Regions from separate parts of the Paenisporosarcina sp. P5_A11 genome, predicted to be linked through region 1. Evidence: riboswitches for the same ligand, from Rfam matches in the RefSeq annotation. Region 1 holds a riboswitch; the other holds the start of a gene.
The links. Region 1 has a riboswitch for lysine ahead of AC1DOS_RS15195 (aspartate kinase). Riboswitches for the same ligand answer to the same signal wherever they lie in the genome.
Positions count from the first base shown of each region.

Region 2: it holds a riboswitch for lysine, as region 1 does, so the genes downstream of both, AC1DOS_RS00485 (amino acid permease) here and AC1DOS_RS15195 (aspartate kinase) in region 1, are expected to answer to the same signal.

Region 1 is NZ_JBFUKT010000138.1:3,296-8,731, forward strand. Features, by position in the region: gene AC1DOS_RS15180 (electron transfer flavoprotein subunit alpha/FixB family protein) at 1-3, shown strand, start outside; gene trxA (thioredoxin) at 196-510, shown strand; gene uvrC (excinuclease ABC subunit UvrC) at 598-2,388, shown strand; lysine riboswitch at 2,464-2,644, shown strand; gene AC1DOS_RS15195 (aspartate kinase) at 2,748-3,971, shown strand; gene AC1DOS_RS15200 (DnaJ family domain-containing protein) at 4,028-4,399, shown strand; gene AC1DOS_RS15205 (YslB family protein) at 4,712-5,125, opposite strand; partial or broken gene AC1DOS_RS15210 (succinate dehydrogenase cytochrome b558 subunit) at 5,401-5,436, shown strand, end outside.
Region 2 is NZ_JBFUKT010000001.1:89,382-94,179, reverse strand. Features, by position in the region: gene AC1DOS_RS00490 (YjcZ family sporulation protein) at 583-759, shown strand; gene AC1DOS_RS00485 (amino acid permease) at 1,105-2,499, opposite strand; lysine riboswitch at 2,612-2,789, opposite strand; gene AC1DOS_RS00480 (MerR family transcriptional regulator) at 2,972-3,736, shown strand; gene AC1DOS_RS00475 (YqjF family protein) at 4,004-4,675, shown strand; gene AC1DOS_RS00470 (erythromycin esterase family protein) at 4,787-4,798, opposite strand, start outside.

The sequences.
Region 1 (5,436 bases):
TAATTTTACATAAAACTCCGTGAAGTGAAAAACTTGCGGAGTTTTTTAAGATTTATTTTCTTTATCTGGGAAATCAATATAAAGAAAATGAAACTAGTACTATTAGATGTTTTGATGATGAGCAAAAAAGTAGTAGCGTTAAATTCAAGATGCTATACTACGTTTAGAGTTTGTATTTGAAGGAGGAAATTTATTATGGCAATTGTACACGGAACGGATCAAAGTTTTTCAAGTGAAATTTCAGATGGTTTAGTATTAGTTGATTTCTGGGCACCTTGGTGTGGACCATGTAAAATGATCGCTCCAGTTTTAGAAGAATTAGATGCTGAAATGAGCGAAACAGTAAAAATCGTAAAAGTAGACGTTGATGTTAACCAAGAAACTGCTAGCAACTTTGGCATTATGTCGATTCCAACATTAGTACTATTCAAAGACGGGCAACCAGTTGATAAAGTAGTTGGATTTAACCCGAAAGAAGCATTAGTAGAACTTGTAAACAAACACTCTTAATTAAACAGTATTATAAGTAATAGTAAAATAATATTAAAAACCGGGTACCCATGGGCACCCGGTTTTTTTCAACAGGTGATGACAAGTATGAATGAATTAATACAACAGAAATGCGCAATTTTACCAGACCATCCTGGTGTTTATTTAATGAAAGACAGACAGGATACGATTATTTATGTTGGTAAAGCAAAAGTATTGAAAAACCGTGTGCGCTCGTATTTCACGGGTAGTCATGACGGGAAAACACAACGTCTCGTCAATGAAATCGTAGACTTCGAATATATCGTGACATCATCAGACATTGAAGCGCTCATTTTAGAGTTAAATTTAATCAAAAAACATGATCCGAAATATAACATCATGTTAAAAGATGATAAAACGTATCCATATATTAAAATAACTGGTGAAAAACATCCGAAATTGATTACGACACGACAAGTTAAAAAGGACAAAGGAAAATACTTTGGGCCTTACCCTAATGCGTATGCCGCTAGTGAAACCAAAAAACTACTTGATCGTTTATACCCACTGCGAAAATGCCCGACATTACCAGACCGGGTTTGTTTGTACTATCATTTAGGCCAGTGTTTAGCACCTTGTGTAAAGCCTATTGAGCAAGATGCATATCGGGAGATTATTGATGAAATTACACGTTTTTTAAATGGTGGTTATCAGCAAGTCAAACAAGAACTAACAGAAAAAATGTCATCAGCGGCCGAGAATTTGGAATTTGAAAGAGCAAAAGAATACCGTGATCAAATCACACATATAGAAACAGTCATGGAAAAACAAAAAATGACGACGAACGACTTTACGGATCGTGATATTTTTGGCTTTGCCATTGATAAAGGTTGGATGTGTGTTCAAGTTTTCTTTGTGCGACAGGGTAAACTAATAGAACGAGATGTATCGGTATTCCCGTTAATCCAAGATCCTGATGATGAATTTTTAACATTTTTAGGTCAGTTTTATGATCAACCTCATCATATAAAACCTAAGGAAGTATTGTTGCCGCTTTCAGTTGATTTAGAATTAGCTAAGCAATTGCTTGAAATCAAAGTGGCTTCTCCAAGTCGTGGCAAGAAAAAGCAGATGATTGAATTAGCGACTAAAAATGCCGAAATTGCCATACGAGAGAAATTCCAGCTTATTGACCGCCAAGAACAACGAACAATTGGTGCTGTAGAAGAATTAGGTATAGCCATGAACATTGCTCCGCCGCTTCGGATTGAAGCATTTGATAACTCTCATATTTATGGAGCAGATGCAGTTTCAGCAATGGTTTCATTTATTGATGGCAAACCGAACCGAAAAGATTATCGTAAATACAAAACAAAAACTGCAGCACGACATGATGACTACGGGGCGATGCGAGAAGTTATTCGACGTCGATATACACGTGTGTTAAATGACCATCTACCTCTTCCAGATTTAATTGTCATTGATGGCGGGAAAGGGCAAATGGAAAGCGCTCGAGAAATTATTGAAGACGAACTAGGTTTATCCATTCCGATTGCGGGTCTTGCGAAAGATGCGAAACACCAAACATCTTCTTTGTTATACGGAGAACCACCTCAAATCATCCCGTTAAAACGAACGAGTGAAGGTTTTTATTTACTGCAACGTATTCAAGATGAAGTGCATCGATTTGCGATTACTTTCCATCGACAACAACGAGGCAAGCAAACCATAGCTTCGGCTTTAGATGGATTTGAAGGAATAGGTCCTAAACGCAAAAAAATGTTACTTAAACATTTTGGCTCTGTAAAACGTATTAAAGAAGCATCTGTTGATGAATTAAAAGGATCAGGGTTGCCTTTGCAAATTGCTGAATCCATGTCTGAATACTTTAAAAATGAGTCATTGTCAAAAGAGTAATCTTATGATATTGTTGACTCACTGAAATTGAATCACTAATGAAAGTTCAAAGTATGTTTGAACTATCATTGAAAAAGTGGTGATAGAGGTGCGAAAATCATCAGTAACTTGCATGAGGATGAACAGATCCGTTGACTGCTTTTGAAAGGGAAATTCGCCGAAGTACGATATTAACTGTCTAATGTCGCACTGGTTTTGCATTGAATAAATGCAGGATTGTCAGAATCTAATTGGATTCTGGAGGGCTATCTTCACATGGACGCTTCTTTAAGAACGGTCATGCATGGAGACAGCTTTTCACGATCACTCGTGGATAGGCTGTCTTTTTTAGCTTCTTTGGAAATAAGGGAGAGTTTACATTGAGTCGTTTGGTCATGAAATTTGGAGGAACATCAGTTGGCAACACAGAACGCATTCGAAACGTCGCAAAGCGCATCATAGGTGAAACTGCAAAAGGGCATGAAATTGTTGTGGTTGTCTCAGCAATGGGCAAAACGACTGATGAATTAATGCGTTTAGCACAAGATTTATCAGCAGAGCCTTCAAAACGTGAAATGGATATGTTGCTATCAACTGGAGAACAAGTGACGATTTCCTTACTTACGATGGCACTTCAACATATGGGGCAAGATGCGGTGTCATTCACTGGCTGGCAAGCAGGAATTGGAACAGAATCGGTTCATCGTAATGCTCGAATCGAGCACATTGATACCATTCGCATTGAACAAGCTTTGACCTCTGGACAGGTAGTAGTGGTTGCTGGGTTTCAAGGCATGGACGCATTCGGTGAAATTACAACGCTCGGACGTGGAGGTTCTGATACAACGGCTGTTGCAATAGCAGCAGCCATTCAGGCGGACCAATGTGATATTTACACGGATGTCAATGGTATTTATACATCAGATCCACGTTGCGTGGAAGGTGCTCGAAAATTACAGGAACTAGCATATGATGAAATGCTAGAGCTTGCCAATTTAGGTGCGGGTGTATTACATCCACGTGCAGTCGAATTTGCCAAAAATTATTCCATGCCACTTAGTGTTCGATCTAGCTTAACCGAAGAAACAGGGACGATATTATTGGAGGAACCCACATTGGAGAAAAACCTAATTGTGCGCGGTGTTGCATTTGAACCGGAGATTGTTCGTATGACGGTAGCATATAAAGTGCCATTTAACGGCTCTCTCGCAAAAATTTTCACAACACTAGCTAAACATCATGTGAACGTTGACATTATTGTTCAAAGTATCATGGAAGGCATACAACCAAGTGTGTCATTTTCTATTAAAAAAGAAGATTTTGCTGAAGCGGTACAAGTGTTAGAAAGTAATAAAGCTGATCTTGGTTACCAATCTATGAATTACGAAGTAGGTTTAGCCAAAGTTTCAATCGTTGGATCAGGCATGGTATCTAATCCTGGTGTAGCTGCTCAAATGTTCGATCGTTTGCGCATAGAAGGAATTCCCGTGAAAATGGTAAGTACATCAGAAATTAAAGTTTCGGTTGTTGTCCCTGAAAGTGAAATGCTAAAAGCGGCCAATGCATTGCATGATGAATATGAATTAACTGCAGTTCGAGTGTAAGGAAGTTTCATGATATAATGGGAATATATTCATAATCATGAGAGGTAGTGTGAGAAATGAACTGGCATCTAGTGGAGGATTTAATCAAAAAAGCACAGCGTGAGGGACAGTTTGACAATTTGCCTGGAGCGGGAAAACCTTTACCACCAGATGAATTTGCTCATTACCCGGAAGATATTCGAATGGTCATGCGCATCTTGAAAAATTCAGGACATGACGCAGAAGCTCAATTCATAAAAGAAGAAATGAGCGATTTGCAACATCAAATGAAAAAAGCCTTAGGTAAAGAAAAAACCGAATTGGAACAACAATACAATCAAAAACTGACACAAATGAACCGAATGTTATCGAAAAAAGGGATTCAAACAAATAGTAGTGCTTTTAAGCAATATCAATCTGAAATGAGCGATAGATTTAAATGGGATTAAAAAAGCTGGTAGTCACTTTGAAGTGACGCCAGCTTTTTTTGTATTTCGACCAAAAAGTGCAACTGAGCGGTTGCTCAGTCGCACTTTTTGGCGTTGACGTCTGAAAAGAGATGGGTGACGTCTGAAAAAAGAGGCGTGCCGTCTGAAAAAGGAAATGACGTAGGAAAAAAGTGAGTTGACGTAGGAGATTTGAGCATTGACGTAGGAAAAATGAGGGTTCACGTAGGAAAAAATCGCATCGACGTAGGAATCCATCAATTCCCCCTCAAAAAAACCAGCATGCACCCAAAAGGTGCATGCTGGCTGGTTCCACTAAATCTTTTCTTTTAAATCCCATTTTATATGAAAGTGGATGATGTTTTTCTTTATAAATTTTTCCTCGAAGCATTCTGTCAAGTAGCCACCTAACTTTTGTTGCTGTTGCGCCAAAAAGCCAGCTTCTAGGCGAAAACAACGCTTGTCGATTTGAAGTGCATCTGGTTCGCCAGTTAGTGTATAAAATGCTTCATCCTTTGAAAGACTATCAAGAGTTAACACACCCCAGCCAGCTTCTTCAAAAAAGGAAGATACTTCCTCCATTGAGAACAGCTGAAACTTGCGTGCTAATTCTTTTCCTGACCAATATAAAATATCATCTTCATGCTTGCCTAAAATTGTCGAAAGTACATGATCTCTAATTAATTCATATCCAAAAGCTGGTACTGTTTTTGTATCTGTCAATGTCATATAAATCCCGCTTTCTAACTAAATTCACGTTTAACTTTATTAATCTAAGAATTATTCATGTGCAAGGTAGGAAAAAGATGAGAAATCGAGAATTATCCTGCATTTTAATGTCATATGTAGTAGGCTACCTTGTCTTGACGCTCCCTTATGATGGGAGTACAATAAACATGTCATAATATTGTACCATGATGAGATATGCAGTCAATGTTGCTTTCGTTTCATACGAGGGTCTAAATTTGTCTGTCTATTTTGAAGTAATGAGGGGGGTAACAGTCTTGTCGAAAGATAATGAATTTTATTTACGCCGGTTG
Region 2 (4,798 bases), on a different contig from region 1:
ACAGTTCTAATCACGAAAAAGCGTTGTCCAGCTCCACAGATCAGTCCGCTCCACTTTTCTTGTGAAAATTGAAAAAGGGACATGCCCGATTGGACATGCCCCTTTGATAGACAAGATAACATATAAAGCTTTGAATGATATTTTTCATCCCGAATATTCGGGGAATAATTTCCTAAGAAAGTGTTCCGTTCTTTCCGTGCCGCGGTCATTTGTCCACTGGTTGTCTTCCTTAAGCAACGTAAACCCTACCTTCTTTTACGTCCTTGCGACCCTTTAGTCGCGCCAGTGTGAATAAGTTTAATCAAAAACATCGAGTAGATGCCAGAATTTCAAATCTTAATTGCTATTTGTTAACTAGATTATTATTACATAAAATCTGGGCTATGTCAATTTGTGGTCACTAATTTTAACATAACATGTGAAGCATCCCTGTAAACCATTACCGCTATTAGCATCTTTACGAAATGCTCTTACTTTACTTTCATTTCTTTTGTTATATTAAAAACTCCGCGAAATCCCTAGGTCCCTCTTTATAAATTACATAAGATAATAATAATCATTGAAGGAAAGGGGGACTTTATCATGGATTATTATGGCGGTTACGGTGGCGGTTACGGCGCTTGTGGGGGTTTTGCACCATGTGGTGGTGGTCAGCACGAGGAATGCTGCCCTCGTAGAGGTAGCACTTTTGCATTAATTGTAGTTCTTTTCATCTTATTGATCATTATCGGAGCAACTTTTAACCATAAGAGATGCTAAGTAAGTAGTTACAAGATATTTACGCACGTATAAGTGATGAATATCTTGAAATTCCCCTAAACATTATCCAAATTGAGTAAAGAGTGCCTTAGACGGCACTCTTTTTTATTGTGATTTTATATCTGAACTATCGCTAACCGCAATATGCTTCCAGGTAGTCATTATGGCGTTCAAGGTTGAACAAAACACTATTTCTGTTGCAAAATTATTGAGAGGTTGTTTTGTGTGTATGTTCTACGAAAGATGGCTCATTGCAAGACACGATGTATGATTATGATTGAAGGTCTAAATCTCATGACATTAAAACACCCACTTCATCTACATAATGAAGTGGGTGTTTGCGTATTAAATGTTAGCTTTTTTTACTTGTTTATAAAATAAAATCCCGCTTGCGAGTAAAAGGACTCCAAATGTAAATGTTTTGATATCCGCAGTTCCTGCATAAATCACCCAGATGGAGTAAGCAGTAGCAAGAGCACCGATAATCCCATCTGTAATTCTACTTCTGACATTTGTATATGTTTCCCCAGTAAAGACAAGCTTTAACTGGAATGCAGAGGAAATGAAATAAGGAACTAAATAAGATAGTGTAGCTACAATAATAATGAAATCAAAAGCTGAAGCAATCGTATTCGAAATCGTGGAGAAAATGAACACTTGTCCAATTAAATTCGTGATTATCAATGAAAGGACAGGAATTCCTTTTTTATTTACTTTTGCGAATGAAGGGAGGAATAACCCTTGTTTAGCTGCTTGATAAGGAATTTCAGCACTTAGCATGACCCAACCGATTGTTGAACCAAATAAACTAATCAATCCAATTGCTGCAAMAATTTCCCCGCCTACTGGTCCCAACACAGTTGAAATAGCATCAATTAGCGGTTTATCAGAAGCAATTAAAGCATCATGGTTTAACATACCTAAAACTAATGTGCTGATACCCATATAAAGGGCAAGTGCGATTAGCAGTCCAATCGTTGTTGCGCGCTTAACGTCAATTGATTTTTTAGCTCGTGAAGCAAAAACAATGGCAGATTCAATGCCAAGAAATGCCCAAAGAGTGGCTACTGCGGCACTATTCACTTGCCCAAACAGACTGACTGAATGTCCTAATTCATCGTATCTTGGTGCTACAAAAGGAAGAATATTTGCTTTTTGGAATGCAAATAAACCAATCACAATAAATAAGATGAAACCAATTACTTTTGTTGCTGTGGCAACGAAATTTATCTTACCAGCATTTTCAAGACCATTTAATATAATAAAATGAACACCCCAAAGAAGGAGTGTACAAACTGTAAAGGTTAATGCATTTCCTACTCTTAATGTGAAAGATCCAATTGTAAACAGTTCAGCCTGATTTACTAATATAGGGAAGAACGTAGTTAAATAACCTGCAAAAGTTGTGATGATGGCGATATTACCAGCAACATTCCCAAACCAATATCCCCAAGTAGACATAAATCCTGACATTGTGGAAGCATTACTACCAGACTTAAATAATTCCTTCGCATAAATTTGAGGACCCCCGGTTAGATTAGGTTTTCTTATTGCCAAATTACCAAACACAAGAGCAATCATTAGTACACCGAAACCTGTGACTAACCAAGCCGATATAACGCCAGCAGGGCTTGCAACTTCGCTTAATGTACGAGGCAGCATAAAAATACCGGAGCCCACCATATTTCCAACTACTAACGCAGTTAATATCCATAAACCAAGTTTTTTATTTGTATTCATCGTATTTTCCTCTCTATCGAAACTCGATTGACTCAAAATAAGAAATTACATGTCTTGTCAAAAAGAGTATAAAAAAAGCACACTCAGAAACGGTGTGCAAAAACCGGATCAGTCAAAAGATAGTTCAACATAGTGACTCACTATGACAGTCCTGCCCCTTTCGGATACAGTCCCAGCTCCCATAACCAGAGTGTTATAGTACTTCGGCAATAAATCCTTTCGTTTGATATCAGCAAGTTCTCTGACTCTCCTTCAAACTATTCATATTTATTGCGACCTCTACCTCATCTTGAGCTGATGAGGAATATATTTATTCAACTGTATTAATATAAATACATTCTTAGAGGATGTCAAACATAATCATTGTCACAAGGGAGAGCTAAAAAGTCTGTATACCCACGATAATTATTTTAAAACTGTTTGACTTTGACGTAACGTGAAGGTGTACGATTAACTTATCGGGAGGTGAAGTATGGAATATACGGTGCAAAAGCTTGGGAAGATGGCAGGTATCAGTACCCGGACGTTGCGTTATTATGATGAAATTGGCATGCTCAAGCCGGCGAGAATCAATTCATCAGGATATCGGATTTATGGTGAGAAAGAAGTTAATTTACTGCAGCAAATCATGTTTTATAAAGAACTTGGAATTAAATTAGAGACGATTAATCAAATTGTGACGTCACCAACTTTTGATGAAGCAAAAGCCTTAGCGGATCACCGTTCGCAACTCCTTGATAAGCGAGCCCAGTTAGATTTATTAATTGCCAATGTCGAAAAAACAATTTCATCGAAGGGAGGGGAAATAGAAATGACAGACAATGAAAAGTTTGAAGGATTTAAACAAAAAATGATTGATCAAAATGAAAAGACTTACGGAAAAGAGATTCGCGAGAAGTATGGTGATGAAACCGTCAATAAATCCAATGCAAAAGTAAAAAACATGACGCAATCACAACACGATGAAGTGAAGCGACTTTCCGAAGAAGTACAGACGACTTTAGCTGAAGCATTTAAAACAGGAGATCCATCAAGCGACCTTGCGCAAAGAGCAGCAGATCTGCATAAACAATGGCTTATGTATTTTTGGAATGAATATAGCAAAGAAGCGCACGAAAATCTTGCACAAATGTACGTAGATGATGAACGATTTACCATGTATTACGATAAAGAAGTTCCAGGTACCGCTGAATTTCTTAAAGATGCTATCCATGTCTACACTGGGTTGCGCAAATAAAAAAACGTGTATCGATGACTAAAACATCGATACACGTTTTTGACGTCTGAAAAATTAAGGGTCACGTCTGAAAAATCGATGTTGACGTCTGACTTTTTTGGCTTGACGTCTGAAAAATAGCATCTCACGTCTGAAATGCATTAAATAGGAAATTTCCCTCTATAAAATCATTTGAAATCGAGACATCCCTGGATATGATTTATCCGTTTGAATAACCCATATGTAGGAAACAATAAGTATCTAGACCTTACAGAGAGGAGAGAATTTATGATAAGAAAGCCGTGGTTAATGACTCAGGAATGGCATGACGTATTATTTCTTCATTGGCCTGTTCCTACAGAATTGCTGAGGAATCACATACCTAAAGAACTGGAACTCGATTTATATAACAACATGGCATGGATCGGTTTTGTGTTTTTTAAGGTAAAAGGGAATCGACCTAGGTTTATCCCTCCTATACCTGGGGTGAGTTCTTTTTTAGAATTAAATATTCGAACGTATGTTACATACAAGGGAAGAAGAGGTATTCATGCCTTTAGTTTAGAAGCCAGTAATTCTTTGATTGTTAAGTTGACGACTCTTGGTAACTTTTTGCCTTACCGATATGCGAATGTGAGATTAAAACGACATAAGAAAATATTCACATATAGTATATCTGAAATGTTTATTACTACATTTGAAGTGGTTTCCAAACCAATTGAAAGTAATCATTTTGAACAATGGCTAACGGAGCGTTATCACTTATGGGCCAAAACGCAACATCATTTATTTAGAATAGATACCTATCATTCGCCTTGGGTGTTGCAACATGTAAGCGGAAGAATTCATGATAAATCGAAGTTGTCGTTTTTGCAGAGGGATTTTCAAGAAGATAGTCCAGTCGCTCATTATTCCAAAATGAAAAAAGCGCGATTTTTCGCGCCTGTGAGGGAATATTAAAAGGTTTTTCTTGAACCGTGTTGAGAATTTGGGGAATCGCGAATAGACGACAAGAATGCGCGAATAGACGACAAAAATCCGCGCATAGACACATAAAATCACTATGAAGTTCTAGTCAAGAGG